Cupriavidus taiwanensis LMG 19424: one gene and its partner. The protein of the gene in region 2 interacts with the protein of the main gene of each other region in a pairwise test. Links are inferred from orthologs where the notes say so. Each region holds a gene or a part of one and is shown on either strand. Other genes may lie near its edges.

Region 1 (15,875 bases), 2.2 Mb from region 2 along the record:
GGCTGGCATCGCCGACCACGATCTTTGCCGACTTGCCCAGGCGCGCCAGGTTCTCGCCGATGCGGGTGGCGCGCTGCGGGTCGCTCTCGACCGCGGTCACTTCGATATCGGCCAGCTCCAGCAGATGCCCGGTCTTGCCGCCGGGCGCCGCGCAGGCATCGAGCACGCGCATGCCGTCGGCCACTTCGAGCAGCGGCGCGGCGAGTTGCGCGCCGGCATCCTGCACCGACACCACGCCTTCGGCAAAGCCCGGCAGCTGGTTCACCGGCACCGCGCGCACCAGGCGTACGGCCTGCGGACCGACCACGTGCCCCGCCAGGCCGGCGTTGGCCAGGTCGGTGCGGTATTGCGGCACGGACACGCGCGCGGTGTTGACGCGTACCGTCATCGGCGGCCGCACGTTGGCGCTGGCGGCCAGCGCCATCCACTGGTCGGGGTAGGCCTCGCGCAGCAGGCGCAGCCACCACGGCGGCAGGTTCCAGCGCGCCTGCTCGTCGCGGTTGACCTCGGCCAGCAGCGCCTTGCGCTCGCGCAGGAACCGACGCAGCACCGCGTTGACCAGTCCGCGTGCGTGCGCGGTCTTGGGTTCGGAGGCGGCCGCGCTCACGGCCTGGTCGACCACCGTGAAGGTGCTGTAGCCCGGACGGCCGGCGTCGGCCTCGTGGCGCGCCGCGTCGGCGCCGTCGTGGCGGTCGCGCGGACCGGGCCCATGTTCCAGCAACAGCGCCAGCGCCACCGCCAGCAGCGAATCGACCTGTGCACCGGGCGGCCGCGTTACCAGCTTCGTCACCAGCGCACGCGCGGTGCCGAACTGGCGCATGGTGCGGTAGGCGATGTCCTGCAGCGCGCCGCGGGTGGCGGCATCGCGCACGCGGTCCAGCTTCAGTTGCGCGGCGGCGTCCTCGATCGCCTGGGGCAAGGCGGTGCCTTCGCTGACGGCGCGCACCGCGGTGGCGGCACCAAGCATCTGGAAGGCAAGCGAATCGGGTGGCAGGCGCATATCGGTCAGGCGGCGGATCAGGCAGCAGGTAAGGCGTGAATCGGGAAGGCGCGCGGCACGGGCCAAAAAAAGCCCGCCGGTCCACGCGGAACAGCGGGCAGTTTACCTTGTGACGGGGCCGCGCCCCGGATTTCCGGTGGCTCAGGCCGGGTAGGTGCCGGTCTGGGCCATCTGCATCAGGCGCGCGATGCGCTCCTCGGTGGCCGGGTGGGTCGAGAACAGGTTGGCGATGCCGCCGCCGGACAGCGGATTCATGATCATCATCTGCGCCGTGGCCGGATGTTCCTCGGCCGCCTGGAACGGAATGCCCTGCGCGTAGCGGTGGATCTTGTCGAGCGCGCTGGCCAGCGCCTGCGGGTCGCCGCAGATCTCGGCGCCGCCGCGGTCGGCTTCGAATTCGCGCGCGCGCGAGATCGCCATCTGGATCAGCGAGGCCGCCAGCGGCGCCAGGATGGCCACGGCAATGCTGGCGATCGGGTTGGTGCGGTTGCCGTTTTCATCGCGGCCTCCGAAGAACATCGCCATATTGGCCAGTGCCGAGATCGCGCCGGCCATGGTCGCGGCAATGGTCGAGGTCAGGATGTCGCGGTGGCGCACGTGGGCCAGCTCATGCGCCATCACGCCGCGCAGCTCGCGCTCGGACAGCACCCGCAGGATGCCGGTGGTGGCCGCCACCGCGGCATGCTCCGGGTTGCGGCCGGTGGCAAAGGCGTTGGGCGCGTCTTCATTGATCAGGTAGACGCGCGGCATCGGCAGGCCGGCGCGCTGCGCCAGGTCCTGCACCATGCCGTAGAACTGCGGCGCGCTGCCGGCATCGACTTCCTGCGCGTTGTACATGCGCAGGACCATCTTGTCCGAGAACCAGTAGGAGAAGAAGTTCATGCCCAGCGCGATCAGCAGCGCGAACATCATGCCGCTGCGCCCGCCGATCATGCCGCCGATGACGATGAACAGCGCCGTGATGGCCGCCATCAGCATGAAGGTCTTGACCCAGTTGAACATTGCGGTGACTCCGTGTAATCGCTTCCGGTGACGCGCCTCAGGCAGAAAAGCGGGCGCGATGCCCGTTAGATAGGGGCCGATCGCGGAAAATTCAACGGCCGTTCCACGGCGTGCCCCATGTTGCGCCGGGCGCGCGCACGGGGCGCTGTGCGCGGCACTTCAAGCGTCATGTGCGGCAAAGGGCCTGCTCAAGCCGCCGCGCCTCCGTTCCCGGGCACCACGCAGCGCGTGCCCGGCGGCAGCGGCAAGGCTTGCAGGAACTGCTGCGCCGGCTGGCGACGGCCGCCCGGCTTCTGCAGCTCGGTAACCTGCAGCGCGCTGCCCTCGCCGCAGGCGATCAGGATGCCGGCGGCATCGGCGGCCAGCACCGTGCCGGGCGGATGCGGCAGGCTGCTGGCCGCCGCCAGCGGCACGGCCTGCCAGCACTTGATCACGGTGTCGCCCACCTGCACGGTGGCGCCCGGAAATGGATTGAAGGCGCGCACCTGGTTGGCCAGCTCGGCGGCCGGGCGGCGCAGGTCCAGCGGCGCTTCGTCCTTGGCGATCTTCTCGGCGTAGGTGACGCCTTGCTCCGGTTGCGGCGTGGCCGGCAGCGGCCGGCCGGTATCCAGTTGCCGCAGCGCGTCGACGATCATGCGCGCGCCGAGCGCGGCCAGGGTGTCGTGCAGCGTGCCGGTGGTGTCGTCCGCGCCGATCGGCACCGCCTCGCGCGTGAGCATGTCGCCGGTGTCCAGGCCCTCGTCCATCTGCATCAGCGTGATGCCGGTCTCGGCGTCGCCCGCCTCGATGGCGCGGTGGATGGGCGCCGCGCCGCGCCAGCGCGGCAGCAGCGAGCCGTGGATATTCAGGCAGCCCAGCCGCGGCAGCGCCAGCACCTCGGCCGGCAGGATCAGGCCGTAGGCCGCCACCACCATGACATCCGGCGCGATGCCGGCAAGGGTGTCGATGGCCGCGGCGGCTTCTTCCGGATACTTGCCCTGGCGGCGCAGCGAACGCGGCTGCAGCACCGGCGCCAGGCCATTGGCGACGGCGAACTGCTTTACCGGGCTGGCCTGCAGCTGCATGCCGCGGCCGGCGGGCCGATCGGGCTGGGTCAGCACGGCGACCACCGGAAATCCGGCGGCGTGGATGGCTTCCAGCGCGACGCGCGCAAACTCGGGCGTGCCGGCAAAGGCGACACGCAAGGGGCTGGCTTGGGACATGGCAGGTTCCGTGGCCTGAAATGGCACCGGCCGCTATAGCGGCCGGTATCGTGGTTCTTCGGAAGTCATAAAGATAACAGACCCCGCGCCGATGCCGCACGCGGGTGGCCGGAATCCGGCGGGCTGTTACATCTTTATTGCCGCGGCTGCGGCTTACATGCGGGCGCGTTCGCGCTTCTGCAGCTTGCTCTTGATGCGGTTGAGCTTGAGCGGCGACAGGTATTCGACGAAGACCTTGCCGCGCAGATGATCGATCTCATGCTGGATGCAGACCGCCAGCAGGTCGTCGGCCTCGAGTTCGAAGCTCTCGCCCTTCTCGTTGAGCGCGCGCACGCGCACGCGGTCGGGGCGCTCGACCCGGTCATAGACCTCGGGCACCGACAGGCAGCCCTCTTCCCACACCTTGCGGTTGTCGCTGGCCCAGACGATCTCCGGGTTGATGAAGACCTGGAGCTGGTCGCGCGTTTCCGAGACGTCGATCACCACCACCTGCTCGTGCACGTTGACCTGGGTCGCGGCCAGGCCGATGCCGGGCGCTTCGTACATGGTTTCCGCCATGTCCTTGACCAGCTGGCGGATGCGGTCGTCCACCGCGGCCACGGGTTTGGCAACGGTGTGCAGGCGGGGATCGGGGTAGGTCAGGATGTCGAGTTTTGCCATGATGCTGGGGCGCAACGCCGGCTGCTGCCGGCAACCGGGCCGCGTTGCGGCGACGGATGTTTACATGCAGAATCGGGGCGCAAGTACAAAAATTCAAGGCGCGCCGCAACAGGCACGCTCTCCCGGGTCAATCCGGCCGAACCTCCGGCCGGTCAGGAAAATGCGCGATCTTACCAAAGAACACCAGGCGGCGTCGGGCCGCAGGCTGCACGCGTTCATCCCCAGATTTGCCTATCCATGCCTGAGTGCCGCGGCCTTCACCGCCGCGGCCGCGCTGCCGGCCGCGGCGGCGGACCTGACGGTCACGGCCGCCCAGCAGGCCGAGGCCCAGCGCACCGCCCGGCAGGGCATTCCCGTGGCCGACCTCGCCCCGAATGCACCCTCGCAATATTCGGTGCGTGCCGGCGACACGCTATGGGGCATTTCCGGCCGCTTCCTGCGCCAGCCGTGGCGCTGGCCCGAGCTGTGGGGCATGAACCGGCAGCAGATCCGCAATCCGCACCTGATCTACCCGGGCCAGATCCTGTACCTGATCCAGCGCGACGGGCGTGCCTGGCTGTCGACCGCGCCGGGTGGCAGCGACACCGTGCGCCTGTCGCCGCAGATGCGCAGCGGCGCCGCCGACGGCGCCGCCATCCTGAGCATCCCGGCCGCCGATATCGAGCCCTTCCTGATCCGCCCGCTGGTGGTTGACCAGGACACGCTCGATACCTCGGCGCGCATCGTGGCGGTGTCGGAATCGCGCGTCATCCTGGGCCGCGACGACACCGGCTATGCGCGCGGCATTCCCGCGGACGCGCCGCCGGGCAGCGACTGGCAGGCCTACCGCCCGCTCACCCCGGTGCGCGATCCCGTGACACAGGCCGTGCTTGGCTACGAGGCCGAATATGAAGGCAACGTGCGCCTGGCGCGCGGCGCGCAGGGCCCGGACGCGGTCTCGACCATGCAGGTCACGCAGGCCCGGCAAGAGATGGGCGTTGGCACGCTGCTGATGCCGCAGCCAGCGCGTGAAGCCCTGCGCTACGTGCCGCATGCGTCCGATGCGCAGCTCGACGGACGCGTCGCCAAGGTCTATGGCGGGGTGGAGTTCGGTGGCGCCAGGCAGGTGGTGGTGCTCAACCTTGGCAGCCAGGCGGGCGTGGAACCGGGCCACGTGCTGGCCCTGTCGCGCGCCGGCGAAACCGTGACCGACAAGACCGACGGCAACCGCCCCATCCGCCTGCCCGACGAGCGCTACGGACTGGCCTTCGTCTTCCGCGTGTTTCCCGGCGTCTCGTATGCGCTGGTCACCGACGCATCCAACGTGATCGCGGTCGGCGACCGCGCCGCCTCGCCGCGCTGAGCCGGCCTTGGCGACATCTCCGGCGGCGCCCGTCTGCGCCGCACCTTCCTGCCATGCCGGTGCCGGCGGGCAAGCCGTCATCCGCGATGCCGATGACCTGAAGGCATGGCTGCAGCTGGCCTGTGCCCCCGGGGTCGGCCCGGTCGCGGTGCGCCTGCTGCTGACGGCGTTCGGGCTGCCGCAGCAAGTGCTGGCGCAGAGCGTGACGGCGCTGTCCGCCATCGTCCCGGCCAAGCTGGCCCGCGCGGTACTGGCCAGGCCCGGTGCCGGCCTGGCGGCGCTGGCCGATCGCACGCTGGCGTGGCTGCGTACGCCCGGCAACCACCTGCTCACGCTGGCCGACGACGCCTACCCTCGCCGCCTGTTCGACCTGCACGATCCGCCGCCGCTGCTATATATCAGAGGCGATCCCGCGCTGCTGGCCCGTCCCGCGGTGGCCATCGTCGGCGCGCGCAATGCCACCGGGCAGGGCAAGTGCGATGCGCAGGCGTTCGGGCGCGAGCTGTCCGAGTCGGGCCTGACGGTGGTCTCGGGCCTGGCGCTGGGCATCGACGCCGCGGCGCATGCCGGCGGGCTGCTCGGCTGCGGCGGCACCGTCGCGGTCACGGGTACCGGAGCCGATCGGGTCTATCCGCCCGACAACCTGGCGCTGGCCCGCGAGGTCGCCGAGCGCGGCGCCGTCGTCACCGAATTTCCGCTCGGCATGCAGGGCCTGCCGGCCAACTTCCCGCGCCGCAACCGCATCATCGCGGCGCTGGCGCACGGGGTGCTGGTGGTGGAAGCCGCGGCGCGCTCGGGCTCGCTGATCACTGCGCGGCTGGCCGCGGAACTCGGGCGCGAGGTGTTCGCGGTGCCTGGGTCGATCCACGCGCCGCTGTCACAGGGCTGCCACCTGCTGATCCGCCAGGGCGCCAAGCTGGTGGAGCGCACCCAGGACGTGCTGGAAGAGATCAACCTGGGGCCGGCGGCCCCGGCTCGTGGGCAGCCGGCGGCGCCGGCCCTGGCTGCGCCACCGGCTTCGGATCAATCTGAATCTGCCGACTGCGCCGACCCGCTGCTGGCCGCCCTGGGCTACGATCCGGTTACGCTGGATGCGCTGTGCGAGCGCAGCGGCCAGCGCCCGGATGCCGCCGCGGCACGCCTGCTGGAACTGGAACTGGCCGGGCTTGCCGAGCGTCTACCCGGAAACCTGTTCCGACGCCTCGCATGAAGGCCGAACCGGGGCCGCGCGCGCAATGCCATACAATCCCCGGCTGTCCCGTGTGTCGCGGGCACCTCATGTTTCCGATGCCATGACCGTTTACTTTCCTGAACGTGACGCCGGCGCCATCGCCGACTGCCTGGCGGCGCGGCCACAGGGCCGTCTGGTAGCCTGCCTGTGCGCGCAGTGGTGCGGCACATGCCGGGATTACCTGACGGCGTTGACGGCGCTGGCGGCACGCTATCCGGATGACTGCTTTGTCTGGATCGATATCGAGACCCACGCGGATGCGCTGGGGGATATCGATATCGAGAATTTTCCGACCGTGCTGGTGCAGCCGGCGGCAGGCGGGGCGCCGCAGTTCTATGGCACCCTGCTGCCGCATATCGAGGTGCTCGAGCGCATGCTTGCGCGCGGCGCGGCCATGCCGGCGCCCACGGAAGATATGCCCCACGTGCTGGACTGGTTGCTTGACGGGGGGCGCGGCGGCGCCTAGGCGGCGCGCGCGACGGCAAGGGAGCCGCCATGAGGCTGGCTTGCACCGCCGTCGAAACCGCGCTTATTATTGGCGCCTCATAGCCCCCCGGCGTTCTGATTACTACGTTTGCAGTGCAATTAGCGGGTTGCCGGATGCAGCCCGCAAGGACCCTTCCCATGTCAAAAGCCCTCATCATCGCGGAAAAACCGTCGGTCGCGGCGGATATCGCCCGTGCCCTCGGGGGGTTTACCAAGCACGACGAGTATTTCGAGAGCGATGACTACGTGCTGTCCTCCGCCGTCGGCCACCTGGTAGAGATCGCCGCGCCGGACGAATATGAGGTCAAGCGTGGCAAGTGGAGCTTCGCCAACCTGCCGGTGATCCCGCCGCATTTCGACCTGCGCCCGATCGCGAAGACCGAATCGCGCCTGAAGGTGCTGAACCGGCTGATCAAGCGCAAGGATGTGACCACGCTGATCAACGCCTGCGACGCGGGGCGCGAAGGGGAACTGATTTTTCGCCTGATCGCTCAGCAGGCCAAGGCCAAGCAGCCGGTGCGCCGGCTGTGGCTGCAATCGATGACGCCGCAGGCGATCCGCGACGGCTTTGCCGCGCTGCGCGAAGACGAAGACATGCTGCCGCTGGCCGACGCCGCGCGCTGCCGCTCCGAGGCCGACTGGCTGGTCGGCATCAACGGCACGCGTGCCATGACCGCGTTCAACAGCAAGGGCGGCGGCTTCTTCCTGACTACCGTGGGCCGCGTGCAGACGCCGACGCTGTCGATCGTGGTCGAGCGCGAAGAGAAGATCAAGCACTTCGTCCCGCGCGACTACTGGGAAGTGCGCGCCGAGTTCATCGCCGCCGCCGGCCTGTATGAAGGCCGCTGGTTCGATCCCAAGTTCAAGAAGAACGAGTTCGACCCCGAGGCGCGCGAGTCGCGGCTGTGGAGCGAGGCCGAGGCCAAGAGCATCGTCGCCGCCTGCCGCGACAAGCCCGGCACCGTCACCGAGGAATCCAGGCCGTCGACGCAGCAGTCGCCGGCGCTGTTCGACCTGACCACGCTGCAGCGCGAGGCCAACTCGCGCTTCGGCTTCTCGGCCAAGAATACGCTCGGCCTGGCGCAGGCCCTGTATGAAAAGCACAAGGTCCTGACCTACCCGCGTACCGACGCGCGCGCGCTGCCCGAGGACTACATGGACACGGTCAAGCAGACCATGGACATGCTGGCCGACAGCTCGCCCAATTACCTGCCGCACGCCAAGAAAATCCTGGCGCAGGGTTGGGTTCGCCCGAACAAGAAGATCTTCGACAACAGCAAGATCAGCGACCACTTCGCCATCATCCCGACGCTGCAGGCGCCCAAGAACCTGTCGGAGCCGGAACAGAAGCTGTACGACCTGGTGGTGCGCCGCTTCCTGGCGGTGTTCTTCCCGGCGGCCGAGTTCCAGGTCACCACGCGCATTACCGAAGTTGCCGGCCACCACTTCAAGACCGAAGGCAAGGTGCTGGTCAACCCGGGCTGGCTGGTGATCTACGGGCGCGAGGCCCAGGGCGACAAGGACGCCGCCAATCTGGTGCCCGTGGCCAAGGATGAAAAGGTCAAGACCGACAAGGTCGAGGGCGTCGGGCTGACCACCAAGCCGCCCGCTCGCTACAACGAAGCCACGCTGCTGTCGGCGATGGAAGGCGCCGGCAAGCTGGTCGACGATGACGCGCTGCGCGAAGCCATGGCCGGCAAGGGCCTGGGCACGCCGGCCACGCGCGCGGCGATCATCGAAGGGCTGCTGACCGAGAAGTACCTGGTGCGCGAAGGACGCGAGCTGATCCCGACCGCCAAGGCGTTCCAGCTGATGACGCTGCTGCGCGGCCTGGGCGTGCAGGAACTGACGCAGGCGGAACTGACCGGCGAGTGGGAGCACAAGCTCTCGCAGATCGAGCGCGGCCGTCTCAAGCGCGACGAGTTCATGCGCGAGATCGCGCAGATGACGCAGCAGATCGTCAAGCGCGCCAAGGAATACGACAGCGATACCATCCCCGGCGATTACGCCACGCTGGACACGCCGTGCCCGCAGTGCGGCGGACAGGTCAAGGAGAACTATCGCCGCTTTGCCTGCACCGCGTGCGAATTCTCGATCAGCAAGATCCCGGGCGGCCGCCAGTTCGAGATCGAGGAAGTCGAAGAACTGCTGCAGAAGAAAGAGATCGGTCCGCTGCAGGGCTTCCGCAGCAAGATGGGCCGCCCGTTTGCCGCCATCCTCAAGCTGGGCAAGGACGACGAAGGCCATTACAAGATGGAATTCGACTTCGGCCAGAACGACGACGACAACGACGGCGAGCCGGTCGACTTCAGCGGCCAGCAGCCGGTAGGAACGTGCCCGAAGTGCGGCGGCTCGGTGTTCGAGCACGGCATGAAATACGTCTGCGAGAACAGCACGACCAGCCCCAAGAGCTGCGACTTCACCACCGGCAAGATCATCCTGCAGCAGGAAATCAGCCGCGAGCAGATCGGCAAGCTGCTCAACGAAGGCAAGACCGACCTGCTGACCGGCTTCAAGTCATCGCGCACCGGTCGCAACTTCAAGGCCTTCCTGGTCAAGCAGCCGGACGGCAAGATCGGCTTCGAGTTCGAGGCGCGCGAGCCCAAGGCCGGCGCCAAGAGCGCTGCCAAGGCCCCGGCCAAGGCGGCATCGCGCGGCACCGCCGAAGCCGAAGCGGCGCCGGCTACCAAGACCGCCGCCAAGACTGCGTCCAAGACGGCCGCCAAGACCGCAGCCGCCAAGGCCCCGGCGAAGAAGGCCGCGGCAAAGAAGGCTCCCGCCAAGACCGCCGCGGCAAAGAAGACACGCGCGGCAGCGGCCGGCGAGTAAGCCAGCCAAGCAAAAACGCCCGGCATGGCCGGGCGTCTTGTTTTCTGCGGCGCGCCGCGCGGACGCGGCCGATCAGGTGCGCACGGCGTGGACGCCCAGGCTGGCGGCCGGGTGCGCATCCTTGCCCCGCACCTGCCCTTCTTCCAGCAGGAAATCGATAAAGGCGCGCACCTTGGTAGGCAGGAACTTGCGGCTCGGATAGACCACGCTGACATCGCGCCGGGGCAACTGGTATTGCGGCAGCACGCGCACCAGCCGGCCCGCGTCGATATTGGGCCGCGCCAGGTAGGACGAGAGCATGGCCACGCCCATGTCGGCCAGCGCGGCCTGGTGCGCCAGCTCGGCGTTGCTGCACAGCAGCCCCGGGCGGATCGGCACGGTTACCTCCCCTTCGGGCCCGAGCAGCGTCCATTCGTGCTCGGCGTTGGGCAGGCGCATGGCGATGCAGCGATGGTGGCTCAGCTCATGGGCATGGCGGATCGGCGCATGCGCCGCGACATAGCCGGGCGAGGCGCACAGGATGACTTCGGCCGACAACAGCGGGCGCGCCACCAGGTGCGAGCCCAGCCCCAGGTCGGACAGCATCACGGCCACGTCGCGCCCTTCCTCGACGATATCGACATTGCGGTCCGACAGGATCACGTCGAAGACCACGTCCGGATACAGCTGCTGGAAGCGCGACAGCAGCTCGGGCAGCAGGTGCAGGCCGAACATCACCGGCGTCACCAGGCGCAGCGTGCCGGACAGCGACTGGCTGCGAGCCGTCACCACGCTTTCGGCTTCCTCCACGTCTTCCAGGATCTGCTGGCAGCGCTGCAGGTAGGTCTCGCCCGCATCGGTCAGCGACAGGCTGCGCGTGGTGCGGTTGAGCAGGCGCGTGCCGAGGTGGCTTTCCAGGTCGGCCACGTAGCGCGTGACGACCGCGTTGGACATTTCCAGCTGCTGCGCTGCACGCGCGAAGCTGCCGAGTTCCACCACTTTGGAAAACACACGCATCGACTGCAGGCGATCCATGACATAGTCTCCCGTTTCTTTGCTGAATTCTTACGCAATCAGCTTATTTTATTGTCCGAATCAAAACTAATCATTGTGGATCCTGATATTTATTGATATGAGGGAAATGCCTAATATCTAGCCATCGGATGCCGCAATGCAACATGCCCTTCCCCCGAAGGTGCCGGATCAGGCATCCACGCTACAAGAAAGGCCTGAATCATGAAAACCAACCGTTACGCCCTGATCGCTGTCGCCACCATCGCTGCCGCACTGTCGGCAGCCCCGGCCTTTGCCAAGACCGGCAAGTTCGATGTCTATACCGACGGCGCCAAGGTAGCCAGCTTCGACGTCTATGCCGACGGTGCCCGTGCCGGCAAGTTCGACCCGTACACGGATGGTGCCAAGGCCGGCAAGTTCGACGCCTTTACCGACGGCGCCCGTACCGGCAAGTTCGACACCTTCTCGGAAGGCGCCAAGTACGACACCACGACCGATCGCGCGCCGCTCTGAGCCGGCGGCGTCCACCGCTTGAACCTGGTCTCCACAGGTCTTTAGTGAGAGCGCTCCGCGCCTCTCCCGCTTTATTGGGGAAGAAGCCCGCACCGGTCCCGGTAGCGGGCTTCTTTGTTTCGGATGCCGGCAAACTCGACGCCAGACTGCATTCGATTATGCCAGACGCCGCAATGCAATTAGCCGGGGAGCCGGTGAAGCGCCCAAAGAAAAACGGGCCATGCCGGCCCGTTTTGCTGACCCCGCTGCGACTCAATCGTCGTAGTGGTGATGATGGTGCTTGTGCTTTTTGCGCTTGTAATGGCTCTTGTTGTAATAGCGGCGGTCATCGTCGTACGAGTTGTTGCGCGAGATATTGCCGCCAAGCGCCGCGCCGGCGCCGCCACCCAGGCCGGCGCCGATCAGGCCGCCGGTGCGTCCGCCCATGGCATTGCCTGCCGCGGTACCGGCACCGCCGCCCAGCGCGCCGCCGATGATGGCGCCGGTACGCTCGCGGCGATTGGACGTGACAGCGCCACCCGCGCCGCCGCCCACCGCACCGCCGATCACCGCACCGGTGCTGCCGCCCAGCGCGCCGCCGACTGCGGCACCGGCGACGCCGCCCAGGGCGCCGCCCAGGGCATTGTTCATGTCGCCCGCGACAGCCGGCAGCGCGCAGGCCGCCAGGGCAAGGGCAACGGTCAGGTTGCGAACGGGATGGCGAGTCATATGTTTTTTCCTCGAATTGCCATGATGTGTCGCAAGTGTAGATAAGGTGCCGCAGCCTTGCTGTAACCACCTGTAAAGCCCTGTAACCCCCTGCAGAAACGGTATCGGACCACTACAAAGGCGCGGTGAAAATACAACACTTAATAAAAAGACAGGCGATCATGTGATCGCCTGTCTGCATTGTCCGCCGCCGACCCAGGTTCGGCGGCGATGATCAGCCTGCCTTTAGCAGCACTTGCCCTGCCCGCCGCCGTAGCGCGCTTCCTGGCGCTCGCGGAAAAACTCCTCGTAGCTCATCGGCGCACGGTCGGGGTGCGTGCTTTCCATATGCGCCACGTAGGTCTGGTAGTCGGGCAGCCCGACCATCAGCCGCAGCGACTGCCCGAGGTACCGGCCCATGGTGCCAAGTTGTTCCAGCATGGCGGCTCCTTGTCGATAGGGATCAGGACTGGGCCGAAGCGGCGCCCGGCAGCGGCTCGAACGGCGTTTCCTTGTCGGTCGGACGGTTCACGGCGCGCGCCTGCATCGCGGTCTTGAAGCCGTAGCACACGATCGACAGCACCACCACCATGAACAGCGCACACAGGCCGGCGTCCAGGTAGTCGTTGAAGACGATGCGGTGCATCTGCTCCATCGACTTGGCCGGTGCCAGCACCTTGCCTTCGGCGATGGCGGCGCTGAACTTCGACGCGTGGGTCAGGAAACTGACCTTCGGGTCGGCATGGAACAGCTTCTGCCAGCCGGCGGTCAGCGTGCAGATCAGCAGCCAGACGGTCGGGACCAGCGTGACCCAGGCGTACTGGCCGCGCTTCATCTTGACCAGCACGCAGGTGCCCAGCACCAGCGCTACCGCGGCCAGCATCTGGTTGGAGATGCCGAACAGCGGCCACAGCGTGTTGATGCCGCCCAGCGGATCGACCACCCCCTGGTACAGGAAGTAGCCCCAGGCCGCCACGGTCAGCGCGGTGGCGATCAGGTTGGCCGGCAGCGAGTCGGTGCGCTTCATCGACGGCACGAAGCTGCCCAGCAGGTCCTGCAGCATGAAGCGGCCGGCGCGGGTGCCCGCGTCGACGGCGGTCAGGATGAAGAGTGCCTCGAACAGGATGGCAAAGTGGTACCAGAACGCCATCATGGCCTGGCCGCCGACCACCTGGTGCAGGATGTGGGCGATGCCCACGGCCAGCGTCGGTGCGCCGCCGGCGCGCGAGATGATGGTGTTCTCGCCGACGTCCTTGGCGGTCTGCACCAGCACGTCGGGCGTGATCACGAAGCCCCAGGTCGACACCGCCTGCGCCACCGCCTCCGGCGTGGTGCCGATCACGGCGGCCGGGCTGTTCATGGCGAAGTACACGCCCGGCTCGATCACCGCGGCGGCCACCAGCGCCATGATGGCGACGAAGGACTCGGCCAGCATCGCGCCGTAGCCGATGAAGCGCGCGTGGGTCTCGTTCTCCAGCAGCTTGGGCGTGGTGCCCGACGAGATCAGCGCGTGGAAGCCCGACACCGCGCCGCAGGCGATGGTGATGAAGAGGAACGGGAACAGGTTGCCCGACCACACCGGGCCGCCGCCCGCGGCGAACTGCGTGAAGGCCGGCATCTTCAGCTCCGGCGCGACGATCAGGATGCCGACGGCCAGCGCGATGATGGTGCCGATCTTCAGGAAGGTCGACAGGTAGTCGCGCGGGGCCAGCAGCAGCCACACCGGCAGCACGGCGGCGACAAAGCCGTAGATGATCAGCATCCAGGTCAGCGCTTTGCCGTCGTAGGTGAACAGCGGCGCCAGCGTCGCACTTTCATGCACGTACTGGCCGCCGATGATCGCCAGCATCAGCAGCACGAAGCCGATCACCGACACCTCGCCGATGCGGCCCGGGCGGATGTAGCGGGTGTAGATGCCCATGAAGATGGCGATGGGGATGGTCACCGCCACGGTGAAGGTGCCCCACGGCGAGTCCGCCAGCGCCTTCACCACGATCAGCGCCAGCACCGCCAGGATGATGATCATGATCATGAAGCAGCCGAACAGCGCGATCATGCCCGGCACCGTGCCCATCTCGGACTTGACCAGGTCGCCCAGCGAGCGGCCGTCGCGGCGCGTGGAGATGAACAGCACCATGAAGTCCTGCACCGCGCCGGCGAACACCACGCCGGCCAGCAGCCACAGCATGCCGGGCATATAGCCCATCTGCGCGGCCAGCACCGGGCCCACCAGCGGGCCGGCGCCGGCGATGGCGGCGAAGTGGTGGCCGAACAGCACTGCCTTGTTGGTCGGCACGTAGTCCAGGCCATCGTTATGGCGCCACGCGGGCGTCATCCGCTTGGGATCGAGCTGCATCACCTTGTCGGCGATAAAGCGGCTGTAGTACCGATAGGCGATCAGGTAGATGCAGAGCGCGGCAACCACGATCCACAGCGCGCTGACGGCTTCGCCGCGCGCCAGCGCGACGGTGCCGAAGGCAAACGCGCCAAGGATGGCGACGGCCAGCCACACCAGGTGTTCTCCGATGCGATTCATAGTGAAGGTCTCCTCAGACCGGGATTTGGAAAGCCTGCGGCGGCGAAGGACTGGCAACTGGCAACGGGCGGGTCGGCGGCGGGCGCGCCTGGGGCGGGCAGCGAGGGCAATCCGGCGGTGAGGGGTCTCCTGGGGTGCTGGAATGAATGGCTGCGCGCCCGGTTCGTGTCGTTTCCGGATCTCGTCTTGCAGGCAGGCGATGCACCAACCGGGTAGGCGGTGCACCAACTGCGTGGACCCGCGCCGCATGTTGGGGCGGCTTGCGCGTCCGGCGTGTAGTATTGACAGCCGCCAAACCCGGCACAAGCGCGTAACTACGCAGCACTTCTGCGTAGTACTACGCAAGTCGACGGTGGCATGCCGCCTGCGCGGCATCGGTGTTTACCCCCGCTCCCCCGGTCCTGTATGAAACTCCGCCAGAAAATCCTGTTGCTCGCCGTGGCGCCGCTTGCGGTGGCGATGCTCGGCATCGCGCTGGCGGTGCGCTTCCAGGCGACCCAGCTCGCGCAGCACGAGCGCGAACTGGTCGAGGCCGCCTACCTGCAGAGCAAGGAGACCGAGCTGCGCCACTACGTGGAGCTGGCGCAGAGCGCGATTGCGCCGCTGGTGCGCTCCGGCCGCAACGACGCGGCCACGCGCCAGGCGGCGATGGAAGCGCTGGCCCGGCTGGACTATGGCCCCGATGGCTACTTCTTCCTGTACGACCTGCAGGGCCGCAACCTGATGCATCCGCGCCAGCCTGAGCTGGTCGGCCAGGATCTGTGGGCGCTGCGCGACCCGCAGGGCGCGCCCACCATCCAGCAGCTGATCGCCGCGGCCAAGGGCGGCGGCGGCGCGGTGCGCTACCAGTGGCGCAAGCCTTCGTCGCAGCAGCTGGCGCCCAAGCTCGGCTACGTGGTGGCGGTGCCCGAATGGGGCTGGATGCTCGGCACCGGCATCTACCTGGATGACGTCGAAAGCACGCTGCGCCAGCTCGACGCGCGTGCCGAGACCGATATCCGCGAGACCATGGCGTGGATTGGCGTGATCGCCGGCATCAGCATCCTGCTGGTGGCGGCCAGCGGCCTGGCGCTGAACGTCAGCGAGCACCGCGAGGCCGACGCCAAGCTGCGCCAGCTGGCGCAGCGCGTGGTGCAGTCGCAGGAAGAAGAGCGCGCGCGGCTGTCGCGCGAGCTGCACGACGGCATCAGCCAGTTGCTGGTCTCGGTCAAGCTGGTGCTGGAAACCGCCGCCAACCGGCTGCGCCTGGCCCCGTCCGAAGGCGCGGCGGTGGCGCCGGTGCTGGGCATGGCGCTGAACCGGCTCGACACGGTCTTCAATGAAGTGCGGCGGGTGGCGCGCAACCTGCGCCCGGCGCTGCTCGATGACCTGGGGCTGTTCGCTGCGCTGCAGCA
Region 2 (15,652 bases):
CAAGAACAGGACGCATGACGAAAACCAGACATGATCTCGAGCCAGGCCGGCGCCGTACGCTGGGCCTGCTGCTGGCGGCCGCGACGGCGGCGCTCACGGCCGCCTGCGGCACCACGGGCGGGCCCGTGCCGGACGGCTACTACCGCGTCGAGCGCGGCGACACGCTGTATTCGATTGCGCGCAAGCACCGTCGCAGCGTGCGCGACCTGACCCGCTGGAACAGCGACATCACCAGCCCGAGCCAGATCGAAGTGGGGCAATTGATCCGGGTGCGGCCGCCCGGCGCCGCGGCAGGCAGTGCGACGGCGTCGACCGGCTCCGACCAGGCCGTGACCGATACGCCGCGCGTCGACGGCGCCGCGGCGTCCCGCCCGCCGGCGAGCAGCATCCGCCTGCAGTGGCCGGCCGACGGTCGCGTCACGGCCAGCTTCGCGCCGCCGGCCAGCAAGGGCCTGAGCATCGCCGTGCCGGCCAACAGCACGGTGCGCGCCGCCGCCGCCGGCCGCGCCATCCATGTGGGCAACCTGCGCGGCTACGGCATGCTGGTGATCGTCAAGCACAACGACGACTGGCTCACCGTCTATGGCAACCTCGACCAGCCGCTGGTCAGCGAGGGCGCACAGGTGTCGGCGGGGCAGGACGTGGGCCGCATGGGCGCAAGCCCGAGCGAGCTGCACTTCGAGGTGCGCGGCAACGGCAAGCCGGTGAATCCGGCCGCCTACCTGCCGTCGCGGGGCTGAGCCGGGCGCGCTGCGCCGCGGGCACGCTTACTGCGCGTGCTCGATCACCAGCTGCACGCGGGTGACGCCGTTGAAGGTGTTGTTGTCGAGCCGGTAGGCCACCTGCGCGCTGGCGCCGAGCGAGTCGGCATGGTTGAACCAGATCGCGTCGAAGCGCTGGCTGCCGCGCCCCAGCTGAAGCTTCAGGTGCTTGCCCTTGAGCACGCTTTGGCGCAGCACGTCGAACTCGCCGCAGAAGGTCGGCGCCGGGAAGCCCTGGCCCCACACCTGCTGTTCCAGCAGGCTGACGAACTCGGGGCTGAAGCACTGGTCCTCGATATCGCCGTCGGTCTCGATCACGCGCGCCAGCTGGTCGTCGGTCAGCCATTCGCGCCCGACCGCCTCGAAGGCTTCCTGGAATTCGGCAAAGCGTTCGGCGCGCACGGTCAGCCCCGCCGCCATGGCGTGGCCGCCGAACTTGAGCAGCATGCCGGGGTGGCGCTTGGACACCAGGTCGAGCGCGTCGCGCAGGTGGAAGCCGGGGATCGAGCGGCCCGAGCCCTTGACGGTGGTGTCGTCGCCCGGCGCAAAGGTGATGGTGGGGCGGTGGAACTTGTCCTTCAGCCGCGACGCCACGATGCCGATCACGCCCTGGTGCCAGGTATCGTTGAACACGCTGACGGTAAAGCGCGAGGCGTCCGCGCCGGCCAGTCCGGCCATGGGCTGCTCGAGGATGCGCAGCGCTTCCTGCTGCATGCCGGCCTCGATGTCGCGCCGCTCGCGGTTCATGCTGTCCAGCTCCTGGGCGATTTCCCAGGCGCGGTTGGCATCGTCGGTCAGCAGGCACTCGATGCCCAGCGACATGTCGGCCAGCCGGCCGGCCGCATTCAGGCGCGGGCCCAGGCCAAAGCCCAGGTCGAAGGTATTGGCGCGCGCGGCCTCGCGGCCGGCGGCGCGGAACAGCGCGGCGACGCCGGGCTGCATGCGTCCGGCGCGCATGCGGCGCAGGCCCTGTGCCACCAGGATGCGGTTGTTGGTGTCCAGCTTGACCACGTCGGCCACGGTGCCCAGCGCCACCAGGTCCAGCAGCGTCTGCAGCGGCGGCTGGGTCTGCTGGGTGTAGACGCCGCGGCGGCGCAGCTCGGCCCGCAGCGCCAGCAGCACGTAGAACATCACGCCCACGCCCGCCAGGTTCTTGCTGGGGAATTCGCAGCCCGGCTGGTTCGGGTTGACGATCACCGCGGCCTGCGGCAGTTCCGCGCCTGGCAGGTGGTGGTCGGTCACTACCACGTCGATGCCCAGCGCATTGGCCGCGGCGACGCCGTCGACGCTGGCGATGCCGTTGTCGACGGTGACGATCACGTCCGGATTCTGCTTCGCCGCCAGCGCGACGATCTCCGGCGTCAGGCCATAGCCGTACTCGAAGCGGTTGGGCACGATGTACTCGACCCGCGCGCCCAGCATGCGCAGGCCGCGCACGCCGACCGCGCAGGCGGTGGCGCCGTCGCAGTCATAGTCGGCGACGATCAGCAGGCGCTTGCCGGCGGCGATGGCATCCGCCAGGTAAGCCGCGGCGTGGCCGATCCCTTTCATGGCCGCGGGCGGCACCAGTTCGGGCAGGTCGGTGGCCAGCTCGGCGGCGCGGGCCACGCCGCGCGCGGCCAGGATGCGCGCCAGCGTCGGGTGCAGGCCGGTGGCGGCCAGCGCGCTGGCGTGTTCGGGGGAATACTGGCGGATGGCGATCCGGGTCATGGGCGGGGCGGCAGTGGGGTGTCGGGAGCGATGGCTTCAGGCGGCAAGGGCGAGGTCGGACAGCAGCGCGCGCCAGTCGCCGCGCTGGCCCATGCCGCGCCAGAACTTGCGCAGGTCGGCGCGCCGCACGGTGAACTCGGCAAAGTGGTTCTCGCCCCCCAGCACCAGCGTGATGGCGCCGATCCGGCCGGCCGCCAGCGCTTCCAGCGCCGGGGCGAACCAGTCGGCGTCGAGCGCGTGCATGCGGTCCAGCCACAGCCCCCAGTCCTCGGCGACATGGGCTTCGGTGGCGCTGTCGAGCATCGTCAGTACCGAGCCTTCGAGCGCGGCCGCGCCGGCCAGGCCGGCCGGCACCGGCAGCACGCGGCTGCCGCCGGCCAGCGCCAGGCCGCTCAGGAACGGGTCGCAGCTCAGCACCGTATCGGCCAGCCGCGGCACCGGCCGCAGCGCGCCGCCGCCGTACAGCCAGACCGAGTTGACCGGCACCTCGCCGGCGGCTTCGCGGGCCTGGTTGACGCGGTGGTCGAACCACGTCATCTGGATTTCGTTCTGCAGCCGGCGCCAGTCGCGCGCGCGCTCGCCGGCCTGCATCCAGATGTCGATATTGCGGCCCGCCGCGCGCAGCGGCGTGGTGGCCTCGAGCGGGCCGAACACGGCCTCGGGCAGGTACCAGCGCTGCGGGCAGGGCGTCTCCAGCGTGATGCCGGATTCCTGCAGCAGCGCGTCGATGGCCTCGCGCAGCGCGGTGGCTTCCTGCGGCCGCAGGCCGAGCTGGCCCGGCGGCATCAGCACCAGGTGGTCGCGCGCGGCGTGGATGTGCACCGGCTGCAGGCAGGCCCAGGACTGGCCGTCCGCGGCGGCCGGGGTGGCCGCCGGGGCGCCGGTGGTGGCGCCGGTGGTGGCGCTGGTAGTGGCGCTGGTAGTGGCGCCGCCGTTGTCGGCCAGCCGCATATAGGGCGCCAGCGGCACCCGCACCGTGTCCAGTCCCGCCTTGCCGGCCAGCCAGCGCTCTTGCGGCAGGCTGCGCAGGAACGGGTCGTCGTGCCGCTCGCGCGGACCGGGTGCGGCCCGGGTCAGCAACTTTCCGAGCGCCGGCAGCTCCAATTGCCGCAGCAGCGCGCCGGGAACGACGTCGTCGCGGCCGTCGTCGCCAGCGCCGGGCGGGACGGAAAAGGGCACAATCAGGGTCAGGTGCGTCATCATGGTGGCGAGATTGTAAACTCCCGGCTGGCTCGCGCCAGTCCCGGGCCCTGAGCCCGACGTGACGGCGACGTGGCCGCGACGTGAGCGCGGCGTGACCGTGACGCCGCCGGCCGCCGCTGCCTGCGTGTCGCCGGCGACGCCCCGACGGGCCCTGGCGCTTTCCCGAAACAACAGGAATCCTCTTGAAATTTCCCTACGAGTGGCAGATCGGCTGGCGATATACCCGCGCAAGCAAGCGCGCCAGCCGCAACACCTTCATTTCGTTTATCTCGATGATCTCGATGCTGGGGATCGCGCTCGGCGTGGCCGCGCTGATCGTGGTGCTGTCGGTGATGAACGGGTTCCAGAAGGAAGTGCGCGACCGCATGCTGTCGGTGCTGGCGCATATCGAGGTGATCGGCCCGTCGGCGCTGCCGGACTGGCAGAAGACCGCGGCCGAGGCGCTGCAGAACAAGGAGGTGGTCGGGGCCGCGCCCTATGTGGCGGCGCAGGCCATGCTGACCCGCGACGATGCCGTGCGTGGCGTGCTGCTGCGCGGCGTGGAGCCGACGCAGGAACCCAAGGTGTCCGAGATCGGCAGCCAGTTCCGCGCCGGCAGCATGGCGGCGCTGGTGCCGGGCAGCTTCGGCATCGCGCTGGGCAACGAGCTGGCCAACGCCATGGGCGTCCAGGTCGGCGACAAGATCACGCTGCTGGCGCCGCAGGGCACCATCACGCCGGCGGGCGTGCTGCCGCGGCTCAAGCAGTTCACCGTGGTGGGCGTGTTTTCGTCCGGACACTTCGAGTTCGACAGCGCGCTGGCGCTGGTCAACCTGCAGGACGCCGAGACCCTGTTCCGCCTGAGCGGCCCCACCGGCGTGCGCCTGAAGCTGCAGGACATGCAGCGCGCGCCGCTGGTGGCGCAGGAACTGGCCGGCACCATGTCGGGCGAGCTCTACCTGCGCGACTGGTCGAAGCAGAACCGCAACTGGTTTGCCGCGGTGCAGACCGAGAAGCGGATGATGTTCATCATCCTGACGCTGATCATCGCGGTGGCCGCGTTCAACCTGGTGTCGACGCTGGTGATGACCGTCACCGACAAGCAGGCCGATATCGCCATCCTGCGCACCATGGGCGCGCAGCCGGGCTCGATCATGAAGATCTTTATCGTCCAGGGCGTGGCCATCGGCTTTATCGGCACGCTGCTGGGCGTGGCCGGCGGCACGCTGATCGCCACCAATATCGACGTGATCGTGCCCTTCATCGAGCGGGTGCTGCACGTGCAGTTCCTGCCGCGCGACATCTATTTCATCAGCCAACTGCCTTCCGATCCCCGCGTGAACGACATCGCCACCATCGGCATCATCTCTTTCGTGCTGGCCACGCTGGCCACGCTCTATCCCAGCTGGCGCGCCGCCCGCGTCAACCCGGCGGAGGCGCTGCGCTATGAGTGAAGCCGTGCTGCAAGCCGATACTTCCACACCCGCCCCGGGCCTGCCGCGCACCGGTGCGCCGGTGCTGGTGGCCGAGGGCCTGACCAAGCGCTTCCGCCAGGGCGAGCTCGACGTCGACGTGCTGCGCGGTGTCGACGTACGCGTCAACGCCGGCGAGAAAGTGGCCATCGTGGGCGCCTCGGGCTCGGGCAAGAGCACGCTGCTGCATGTGCTGGGCGGGCTCGACGAGCCCGATTCCGGCCGCGTCGCGCTGCTCGGCAAGCCGTTCACGGCGTTGCGCGAGCGCGAGCGCAACGTGGTGCGCAACCGCTCGCTGGGCTTTGTCTACCAGTTCCATCACCTGCTGCCGGAATTCACCGCACTCGACAACGTGGCGATGCCGCTGCGCATCCGCGGCCTGACCCAGTCGGCCGCGCGCGAAGTTGCGCAGGCGATGCTGGAGCGCGTGGGGCTGGGCGGGCGCTCGCGGCACCGGCCGGGCGAGCTGTCCGGCGGCGAGCGCCAGCGCGTTGCCATTGCGCGCGCGCTGGTGGGCCAGCCCGCCTGCGTGCTGGCCGACGAGCCCACCGGCAATCTCGACGACCACACCGCCGGCGGCGTCTACGACCTGATGCTGGAACTGTCGCGCACGCTCGGTACCAGCTTCGTCATCGTCACGCATGACCTCGACCTCGCCGGCCGCTGCGACCGCGTGCTGCGGCTGCGCGACGGCCACCTGCACCAGGAACGCTGAAGCGGCCGCGGCCATGTGGATCGACACCCATTGCCACCTCGATGCCGGCGAGTTCGACCCGGACCGCGAGCAGGTCGCCGACGCGGCCGAGGCCGCCGGCGTGCGCGGCATCGTGGTGCCGGCGGTGGCCGCATGGAACTTCGACACCGTGCGCGCGCTGGCGCATCGCGATGCGCGCTGCGTCTACGCGCTGGGCATCCACCCGCTGTGCTCGCCCGGCGCGGGGCAGGCCGAGCTGGATACGCTGCGGCGCCAGGTGGCCGCCAGCATGGACGACCCGCGCTTCGTCGGCATCGGCGAGATCGGGCTCGACTTCTTCGTGGCCGGGCTCGACGCGGAGCACCAGACTTGGCTCTACGCCGAACAGCTGAAGCTCGCGCGCGAGTTCGACCTGCCGGTGCTGCTGCATGTGCGCAAGTCGCAGGACCAGGTCGGCGCGCAGCTGCGCAAGCTCGGTATCAAGCGCGGCATTGCCCACGCCTTCAACGGCAGCCACGAACAGGCGCGGCGCTTCGTCGACCAGGGGATGAAGCTGGGCTTCGGCGGCAATGTCACCTTCAGCCGCGCGCGCCAGATCCGCCGGCTGGCGACGGAGCTGCCGCTGGAAGCGCTGGTGCTGGAAACCGATGCGCCGGACATCGCGCCGGCGTGGCTGTCGGACGACCAGTTCGGGGAACAGCACAAGGCGCGCAATACGCCGGCGGAGGTGGCGGGCGTGGCGCGCGTGATGGCGGAGCTGCGCGGCATCGACGCGCAGACGCTGGCGCAGGCGACCTGGCGCAATGCCGTGGCGGCGCTGCCGCGCCTGGCGGCCTTTGCCGACACCATGGCGCCCGCGCTTTCCGGCGGTCACACAACTTCCACATCTCCCTGACAGGCTGACAAGCTTGCCGCGCCTGCGCGCGGGTACAACTCCGGTGATGCAAGATCATCGGAGGAGGTGCCGTGCGTCGCTTCGTGGTGGCCTTCGTGGCCGGGTGCTGGACCCTGCAGCAGCAATCGGCGCTGCCGTCCCAGCCCGCCTTGCACCTGGGCGCGGCGCTGCTGGCGTTGTGCGCCATGGCCATGGCCCTGTGGCGCAGGCGCCTGCCGGCCATGCTGCAAAGCGTGGCGATGGCGGCGCTGGCCTTCGCCACCGCCTTCTGCTGGGCTGCCTGGCGCGCCGAGCTGCGCCTGGACCAATGGCTGCCCGCGGCGCTGGAGGCGCGCGACCTCGACGTGCGCGGGGTAGTGTCCGGTTTGCCCGCGCAGACCGCCGCAGGCACACGTTTCGCGTTCACCATCGAGCATTCAGCCGGGCCGGCGCAGGCGCCGGCGCTGCCAGGCAGTGTCATCCTCAACTGGCGCGACGCGCCGCCCGACCTGAGGCCGGGGCAGCGCTTCACGCTGACCTTGCGCCTGCGGCGCCCGCGCGGGCTCGCCAATCCGTCCGGCTTCGATTACGCCTACTGGCTGCTGGCGCAGGGCTATGGCGCGACCGGCTATGTGCGCCGCGCGCAGGGGCCGCCGCAGAACGCGGCCCACGAGCGGCTGGCCTGGCGCATCGAAGCCTGGCGTGCCGCCGTGCGCGACCGCCTGCGCGCGGCGCTGCCGGCCGGCGCGCGCTTCGGCGCCGTGCTGGTCGCGCTGGTGATCGGCGACCAGCGCGGCATCGAGGCGGAAGACTGGCAGCTGTTCCGCCGCACGGGCGTGAGCCACCTGGTGGCCATTTCCGGGCTGCACATCACCATGGTGGCCGGCATGGCGGCGTCGCTGGCCGGACTGCTATGGCGCCATTCGTTCGGCTGCGGTCACTGCCTCCGCCGGCCGCTGCCACTGTGGCTGCCGGCCCGGCAAGCCGCGCTGGCGGTGGCCGTGGCCACCGCGATAGGCTACGGCATGCTGGCCGGCATGCAGATCCCGGCGCTGCGCACCGTCGCCATGCTTTGCGTCGCCGCGGTCGCGGTGTGGGGGGCACGCGCGCCGCCGGCATCGGTGGTGCTGGCGTGGGCGGCCCTGGTGGCGCTGCTGCTGGACCCGTGGGCGGTGATGCTGCCCGGCTTCTGGCTGTCATTCGGTGCCGTCGCGGTGATCTTCTTCGCTGCCCGGCCGGGACGGGACGCCGCGAGGGCGGGCCGCTGGCAGCGGCTGCGGGCCGCCCTGGCCGCGGGGGCGCGCACCCAGTGGGCCGTCACCATCGGTCTGGTGCCGCTGACGCTGCTGCTGTTCGGCCAGGTCTCGGTGGTGTCGCCGCTTGCCAATGCGGTGGCGATTCCGGTGGTGAGCCTGCTGGTGACGCCGCTGGCCCTGCTGGGCGCCGCGCTGCCGCTGTGGCTTGCCGCACCGGTCATGGCGGTGGCCCATTTCGCGATGGTGGCGCTGGCTGCCGTGCTGGCATGGTTCTCCCGGCAGCCGTGGGCGATGTGGGAGGCGGCCAGCGCGGGGCCGGCGGCGCTGCTGCTTGCCGGCTCGGGCGTTGCACTGCTGGTGGCGCCCGTGGCTTCGGCGCGGCTGCGCTGGCATGGCGCGCTGCTGATGCTGCCGATGCTGGTGGCGCGCGGCCCGCCGGTTGCCGACGGCCAGTTCCGCGCGGTGATGTTCGACGTGGGGCAGGGCACGGCGGTGCTGGTGCGCACGCGCGCACACGCGCTGCTGTACGACACCGGGCCCGGCTACGCCACCGGGTCCAGCGCCGGCGCGCAAGTGGTGGTGCCGGTATTGCGCGCCGAGGGCGTGACACAGCTCGATCACCTGATGGTCAGCCATGAAGACATCGATCATGCCGGCGGCGTGGCTGACGTGGTCGGGGCAGTGTCCGTGGTCGCGCGCAGCACCGGTGCGCCTGCCGGGCACCCGCTGCTTGGCGCCGGGCAGCCCGGGGCCAGGCCGGGCCAATGGCCGCCGTGCGCGGCGGGACAGCAGTGGCAGTGGGACGGCGTGCGGTTTACCGTGCTGCACCCGCCGCCGGAGCAGGCCCAGCTGGCCGCCATCCCCAGCAACGCGCGCAGTTGCGTGCTGCGCGTGGATACGGCCGCGCACAGCCTGCTGCTGACCGGCGATATCGGCCTGGCGCAGGAGCGTGCGCTGCTTGACCGCTTGCCGGTCGGCGCCTTGCGTGCCGACGTGCTGGTGGTGGCGCATCACGGCAGCGGCACGTCGTCCGGCGCGGACTGGATCGCGGCGGTGGCGCCGGCGGCGGCGGTGTTCCAGCTGGGCTACGCCAACCGCTATCGCCATCCGAACGCCGACGTCTGGGAGCGCTTTGGCCGCGCGGGTGTCTTGCGCTATCGCACCGACGACACCGGCGCGGTCATCATGGATACGGCGCGTGCGGGTGACGCGCTGTCGATGTTCCGGCAGGCCGAACCGCGCTACTGGCGGGTCCGGCCACCGGCGCCGCGCTAGCGGGCGCGGTGCCGGGGGCCAGTCAGCCGGCCTTGCGGCGGCTGGGGCGCGCAGCGGTCGGCGCGGGCGTGGCTGTCTGCGCCGCCGCGGCGCGCGCGCGGCTTCGTGCCGGTGCCGGCTCCGCGCCGGCGATGCGCCGCTCGCGCAGATGCGCCTTGGCGCGCTGCAGGCGCGGGGCGACGGTGTCCGCGCGCGCCAGCGCGACGCCGGCGGCGAGCACATCGCCAAGCACCAGGTGGCTGATGCGCGAGGTCATCGGCGTGTAGACCTCGCTGTCTTCCTCGACGTCCGAGAACACGCAGACATCGGCCAGCCGCGCCAGCGGCGAGCCGCTGTGGGTCAGCGCCAGCACGCTGGCACCGCTGCCGCGCGCCAGCGTGGCGGCGGTCAGCATGTCCCAGGTCCGGCCGCTGTTGGAGACCAGCACGGCCACGTCGCCCGGCGCCAGCAGCGCCGCCGACATGCTGAACACGTGCGGGTCGGCATAGGCGACGGTCGGCATGCCCAGGCGGAAGAACTTGTGCTGGATGTCCAGCGCGACGATGCCGGAGTTGCCGCAGCCGTAGAACTCGATGCGCCGCGCCCCGGCGAGCAGCCGGATGCCATGCTCGATCTGGTCGGCCGAGAGGGCATTGCGCACACTCATCAGCGTGGCAATGGTGCGGTCGAACACCTTGCCGGCGATATCCGCGGGGCGGTCGTCGGCTGCCACATCCTGGTGCACGAAGGGCGTGCCGCCACCGACGTTCTGCGCGAACTGCAGCTTGAATTCGCGGAAGCCGTCATAGCCCAGCGCGGCGCAGAAACGCGCGATGGTGGGTTGCGACACGCCGGCGCGCTCGGCCAGTTCCGGCATCGACAGCCGGATCACGGCGGCGCCGTGGCGGGCGACATAGTCGGCCAGGCGGCGTTCGGAAGGACGAAGGGTGTCGTAGACGGCAAGGATGCGGTCGCGCATGGCGGCAGGCGGAGGTATCGGTGTGTGAGGGAATGTAGAGATTCTACATCGATTGGCGCGGCATCTTGCCTGAAATGCGGTACGGCCTGCCCTCCGGGTTTGCCCTGATTTCGGGATTTTATGCGCGATTGTGAGGCCCGATCGGGTCGACGATGGCCGGGTGCTGGGTATAATGGCGCCCGATCTGTAGAAAATCTACAGGCGATGGCGCCGCATCGGCGCCGCCTCGCCATACCCACAAGGACCGTCACCGCCATGCCTTCCGCCGTCCGGGCCGAACTCCAGGCCGTTACCGACCGCATCATTGCGCGCAGCCGCGCCAGCCGTGCCGCCTATCTTGCCCGCTGCGAGCGCGCCCAGGCGGAACTGGGGCCGCTGCGCGGCCTGTCCTGCGCCAACCTGGCGCACGGCTTTGCCGCATTGCCGGCCAGCGACAAGCTGAAGCTGCGTGTCGACCATGCGCCCAACCTGGGCATCGTCACCGCGTACAACGACATGCTGTCGGCGCACCAGCCCTACGAGCGCTATCCCGCCGTGATCCGCGAGGCCGCGCGCGCGGTCGGCGCGGTGGCGCAGGTGGCGGGCGGCGTGCCGGCCATGTGCGACGGCATCACGCAGGGCAACGCGGGCATGGAGCTGTCGCTGTTCTCGCGCGATGCGATTGCCATGGGCACCGCGGTGGCGCTGTCGCACAACACCTTCGATGCGGCGCTGATGCTGGGGGTGTGCGACAAGATCGTGCCTGGGCTGTTGATGGGGGCGCTCCAGTTCGGCCACCTGCCGATGGTGTTCGTGCCCGCGGGCCCGATGGCCAGCGGGCTGCCCAACAAGGAGAAGGCGCGCGTGCGCCAGCTCTATGCCACCGGCCAGGTCGGGCGCGAGGCCTTGCTGGAGGCCGAATGCCAGGCCTATCACGGCCCCGGCACCTGCACCTTCTACGGTACGGCCAACAGCAACCAGTTCCTGATGGAAGTGATGGGCCTGCACTTGCCCGGCGCTGCCTTCGTCCATCCCGACAGCGGCCTGCGCGATGCGCTGACGGCCGCCGCGGCACAGCGCGCCATTGCACTGCGCGCGCGCGGCAACGACTACCTGCCGCTGGCGCGCATCGTCGACGAGCGCGCCATCGCCAACGCCATGGTCGGCCTGCTTGCCACCGGCGGTTCCACCAACCACACCATCCACCTGGTGGCGATGGCGCGTGCCGCCGGCATCGTCATCGACTGGAACGATTTCGACCTGCTGTCGCGCATCACGCCGCTGCTGGCTCGCGTCTATCCCAATGGCTCGGCCGATGTGAACCATTTCCATGCCGCCGGCGGCGCCGGCTTCGTCATCCGCGAGCTGCTGCAGGCGGGGCTGCTGCACGAGGATGTGCAGACCGTGGCCGGGCCGGGCCTGGCCCGTTACACGCAGGAACCGGTGATGACAGAGGGTGTGCTGCAATGGCGCGACGGCGCTGCGCAAAGCGGTGACCCGCAGGTGCTGGCGACCGCCGCGGCCCCGTTCTCCGCCGAGGGCGGCCTGCGCCTGATGCAGGGCAACCTGGGCCGCGGCGTGATCAAGGTCTCGGCGGTGGCACCCGAGCATCGCGTGGTCGAGGCCCCGGTGCGCGTGTTCGATTCGCAAGAGGCGCTGCAAGCGGCGTTCGATGCCGGCGAACTGCGCGGCGACGTGGTGGCCGTGGTGCGCTTCCAGGGGCCGAATGCCAATGGCATGCCCGAACTGCACCGGTTGACCCCCGTGCTGGGCGCGCTGCAGGACGCCGGCCACAGGGTGGCGCTGGTGACCGACGGGCGCATGTCCGGCGCTTCGGGCAAAGTGCCGGCGGTGATCCACGTCGGCCCCGAGGCGCTGGCGGGCGGCGCGCTGGCGCGCGTGCGCGACGGCGACCGCATCCGTGTCGACGCCGTCGCCGGCACGCTGCAATGGCTGGGCGACGAAGCCGAATTCGCGGCGCGTGCGCCAGCCCGCGCCCCTGCCGACCCGTTCGCGCAATTCAGCCTGGGCCGCGGCCTGTTCGGCCTGTTCCGGCGCCACGCACGCATCGCGGAAGAGGGCGGCAGCGCACTCGACCTGTCCGAGGCGGATGCCGAAGCCGCCGGTAGCGACGGCCAACCCGCCGCGCTGCGATCCGTCGCACAATAACCGGGCCAGAGCCGACTTTTCATCGTGAATTTTCCCGCGGGGGCCGCCGCGCCCCCGCGACGTCCCTGCGACCCGCCGCCACTGCGTTCGGCCGGGCCGCCGCGGACGGGCAGGCAACCGACAAGGATGGCACCACCATCCGATACCAAGACCGACGGAGCAGACATGATCTATATCCTGATGGGCGTTTCCGGCAGCGGCAAGACCACGGTCGGCCAGTTGCTGGCGCAGCGGCTGGGCTGCGGCTTCCATGACGCCGACGACTTCCACAGCGACGCCAACAAGGCCAAGATGCACGCCGGCATCCCGCTGACCGACGCAGACCGCTGGCCGTGGCTGGCCGCGATGCGCGCGGCGATCGACACGGCCCGGGCCGAAGGCCGCACCCATGTGTTCACCTGCTCGGCGCTGCGCCAGGCGTACCGGGACCGGCTGACCCCGCCGGATGGCGGCGTGACCTTCGTGTTCATGAAGGGGGATGCCGCGCTGATCGGCGAGCGCCTGTCCGCGCGCACCGAGCACTTCTTCAACCCGGAGCTCTTGCAAAGCCAGTTCGATACGCTGGAAGAACCCGGCGACGCGCTGGCGCTCGATATCCGCCAGCCGCCCGAGGTGCTGGTCGACACCATCCTGCGGGCCACCGTGCGGCAAGGCGCCGGCGCGGCGCGCTGATCTGCCGCCCCATGCCCGGCGGGGCATGGCACCAGGGCACGACTGCGCTCTCCATGCAACGCAAAGAGGCCGCCGGTCCTGCCGGCGGCCTATTTGCGTGCGCTGGCAGGCATCTTGCTAGCTTGCCTTCGGTGCTGGCGCGGCCGACCCGGCGTCGCGCCGGGCCACCTTGCGGCTTTCGCCGGCACGGATATGCTGGAAGAGCCAGTGACTCGACGGCATCACCGTGGCTTGCGCCGACCGGCGCGGCGCGGGGCAGGGCACGACAGCCAGGGCAACCAGGGCGGCCGGCAGCGGCGCGGACAAGCGCCGCCGTGCCGGCGGCCCGCGACATGGAGGAGCGGCCATCATGGCGGCGCGGTACTTCGACGAGATGCTGGACTGGCGCGAGGACAAGGCGCCGGCGCTGATCCACGCGGGGCAGGCCTTGCCTGACGGGGCGGTACGCCCGCATTACCGGCATTTCGCCGAATGGCTGGCGCGCCAGACCGAAAGCACGATGGCCAACAAGCGCGCCGAGGCCGACCTGGTGTTCCGGCGCGTGGGCATCACCTTCGCCGTCTACGGCGACAAGGACGAGGCCAACAGCGGCACCGAGCGCACCATTCCGTTCGACGTGATCCCGCGCATTTTCCCGGCGAGCGAATGGGCGCTGCTGGAAAAAGGCTTGCGCCAGCGCGTGGCCGCGCTGAACCGCTTCATCCACGACATCTACCACGGCCAGGACATCATCCGCGCCGGGGTGATCCCGCCCGACCAGATCTACAACAACGCCCAGTACCGGCCCGAGATGCTCGGCGTCAGCGTGCCGCACGACGTCTATGCGCATGTCGCCGGCATCGACGTGGTGCGCGCCGGCGAGGGCGAGTTCTACGTGCTGGAAGACAACCTGCGCGTGCCGTCGGGCGTGTCGTACATGCTGGAAAACCGCAAGATGATGATGCGCCTGTTCCCGGACCTGTTCGCGCGCAACCGCGTGGCGCCGGTGGCGCACTATCCCGACCTGCTGCTCGACATGCTGCGCGGGGTCTCGCCGCAGGCCATCGCCGATCCGACCGTGGTGGTGCTGACGCCGGGCATGTACAACTCGGCGTACTTCGAGCATGCGTTCCTGGCGCAGCAGATGGGGGTGGAGCTGGTCGAGGGCAGCGACCTCTTCGTCGAGGACAACCACCTGTTCATGCGCACCACGCAGGGCCCGCAACGCATCGACGTGATCTACCGGCGCGTCGACGACGATTTCCTCGATCCGCTCGCCTTCCGCCCCGATTCCACGCTAGGCGCCGCGGGGCTGCTGTCGGTCTACCGCGCCGGCAACGTGACCATCTGCAATGCGATCGGCACCGGCGTGGCCGACGACAAGTCGATCTACCCGTATGTGCCGGACATGATCCGCTTCTACCTGGGCGAGGAGGCCATCCTCAGCAACGTGCCGACCTACATGTGCCGGCGCGCCGAGGACCTGCAGTACGTGCTGGACCATATGGGTGAACTGGTGGTCAAGGAGACCCATGGCGCCGGCGGCTACGGCATGCTGGTCGGGCCGGCCGCGACACGCGCCGAAATCGAAGCCTTCCGCGAGGTGGTCAGGGCCAGGCCCGAGCAGTACATCGCGCAGCCCACGCTGGCGCTGTCGACCTGCCCGACCTATGTCGAGTCCGGCATCGCCCCGCGCCATATCGACCTGCGCCCGTTCGTGCTGTCGGGCAAGGAGGTGCGCATGGTGCCGGGCGGGCTGACCCGCGTGGCGCTGCGGGAGGGGTCGCTGGTGGTGAATTCCTCGCAGGGGGGCGGCACCAAGGACACCTGGGTGCTGGAACGATGAACCCGGTGCCTGCGATGAAGACTGCCAAGACCACCGCGATGACGACCGCCGCCAACCCGGGAGAGCCCACATGCTGAGCCGCACCGCCGACCACCTGTTCTGGATGGCCCGTTACACCGAGCGCGCCGAGAACACCGCGCGCATGCTCGACGTCAACTACCAGACCTCGCTGTTGCCGCAATCGGCCGAAGTGGCCGAGCAGGGCTGGTGGGCCATGCTCGATATCTCGGAGCTGACCGAGGTCTTCGACCACAAGTATGGCCTGCTGTCGCGCGACGACGTGATCGACTTCATGGTGCGCGACATGACCAATGCCTCGTCGATCATGAGCTGCCTGCGCGCGGCGCGCGAGAATGCGCGCGCGGTGCGCGGTTCGCTGACCACCGAGGTCTGGGAAACCGTCAACACCACGTGGCTGGAGGTGCAGCGCCTGATTGCCGACGGCGTGCTGAAGGAAGACCCGGCGCGCTTCTTCGAATGGGTCAAGTTCCGCTCGCACCTTGCGCGCGGCGTGCAGTTCGGCACCATGCTCAAGGACGATGCCTTCCACTTCATGCGGCTCGGCACCTTCCTGGAGCGCGCCGACAATACCGCGCGGATACTCGACGTCAAGTTCCAGGCGTCATCGGGCGGCGAGGGCAACGAGCCCGAGACCAGTGCCGATCGGCGCGGCGGGCAGGGCGTCGACCAGGGCAGCGCGCAGAACGACTTCTACCACTGGGCAGCGATCCTGCGCTCGGTGTCGGGCTTCGAGGTCTACCGCAAGGTCTATCGCGCGGTCATCACGCCGCAGCGCGTGGCCGAACTGCTGATCCTGCGCCCGGA

What was found.
Region 1: the proteins of recJ (region 2) and RALTA_RS15445 interact in binary tests that used the Escherichia coli proteins (3 or more experiments, as listed by UniProt). The link is inferred for Cupriavidus taiwanensis LMG 19424 from one-to-one orthologs.

What each region holds. Positions count from the first base shown.
Region 1 is NC_010528.1:3,339,262-3,355,136, forward strand. The notes cover bases 6,750-9,952. They hold RALTA_RS15445 (DNA topoisomerase III), read left to right. Parts: upstream 6,750-7,061; coding sequence 7,062-9,752; downstream 9,753-9,952. Other genes in these bases: RALTA_RS15440 (thioredoxin family protein), read left to right, coding at 6,750-6,903; RALTA_RS15450 (LysR family transcriptional regulator), read right to left, coding at 9,825-9,952. In the rest of the region: 16S rRNA (cytosine(967)-C(5))-methyltransferase RsmB, read right to left, coding at 1-1,000; zinc metalloprotease HtpX, read right to left, coding at 1,142-2,002; fmt (methionyl-tRNA formyltransferase), read right to left, coding at 2,191-3,204; def (peptide deformylase), read right to left, coding at 3,358-3,864; RALTA_RS15430 (LysM peptidoglycan-binding domain-containing protein), read left to right, coding at 4,025-5,206; DNA-processing protein DprA, read left to right, coding at 5,214-6,416; more of RALTA_RS15440, read left to right, coding at 6,499-6,749; more of RALTA_RS15450, read right to left, coding at 9,953-10,766; RALTA_RS15455 (hypothetical protein), read left to right, coding at 10,968-11,258; RALTA_RS15460 (hypothetical protein), read right to left, coding at 11,511-11,966; RALTA_RS15465 (YbdD/YjiX family protein), read right to left, coding at 12,192-12,386; RALTA_RS15470 (carbon starvation CstA family protein), read right to left, coding at 12,409-14,481; RALTA_RS15475 (cache domain-containing protein), read left to right, coding at 14,887-15,875.
Region 2 is NC_010528.1:1,178,847-1,194,498, forward strand. The notes cover bases 120-3,099. They hold recJ (single-stranded-DNA-specific exonuclease RecJ), read right to left. Parts: upstream 2,472-3,099; coding sequence 768-2,471; downstream 120-767. Other genes in these bases: RALTA_RS05490 (M23 family metallopeptidase), read left to right, coding at 120-740; RALTA_RS05500 (hypothetical protein), read right to left, coding at 2,508-3,099. In the rest of the region: more of RALTA_RS05490, read left to right, coding at 15-119; more of RALTA_RS05500, read right to left, coding at 3,100-3,674; RALTA_RS05505 (lipoprotein-releasing ABC transporter permease subunit), read left to right, coding at 3,857-5,107; lipoprotein-releasing ABC transporter ATP-binding protein LolD, read left to right, coding at 5,100-5,840; RALTA_RS05515 (TatD family hydrolase), read left to right, coding at 5,854-6,714; RALTA_RS05520 (DNA internalization-related competence protein ComEC/Rec2), read left to right, coding at 6,786-9,224; RALTA_RS05525 (MurR/RpiR family transcriptional regulator), read right to left, coding at 9,247-10,182; edd (phosphogluconate dehydratase), read left to right, coding at 10,438-12,330; RALTA_RS05535 (gluconokinase), read left to right, coding at 12,496-13,002; RALTA_RS05540 (circularly permuted type 2 ATP-grasp protein), read left to right, coding at 13,352-14,827; RALTA_RS05545 (alpha-E domain-containing protein), read left to right, coding at 14,931-15,652. UniProt on the Escherichia coli protein: Single-stranded-DNA-specific exonuclease.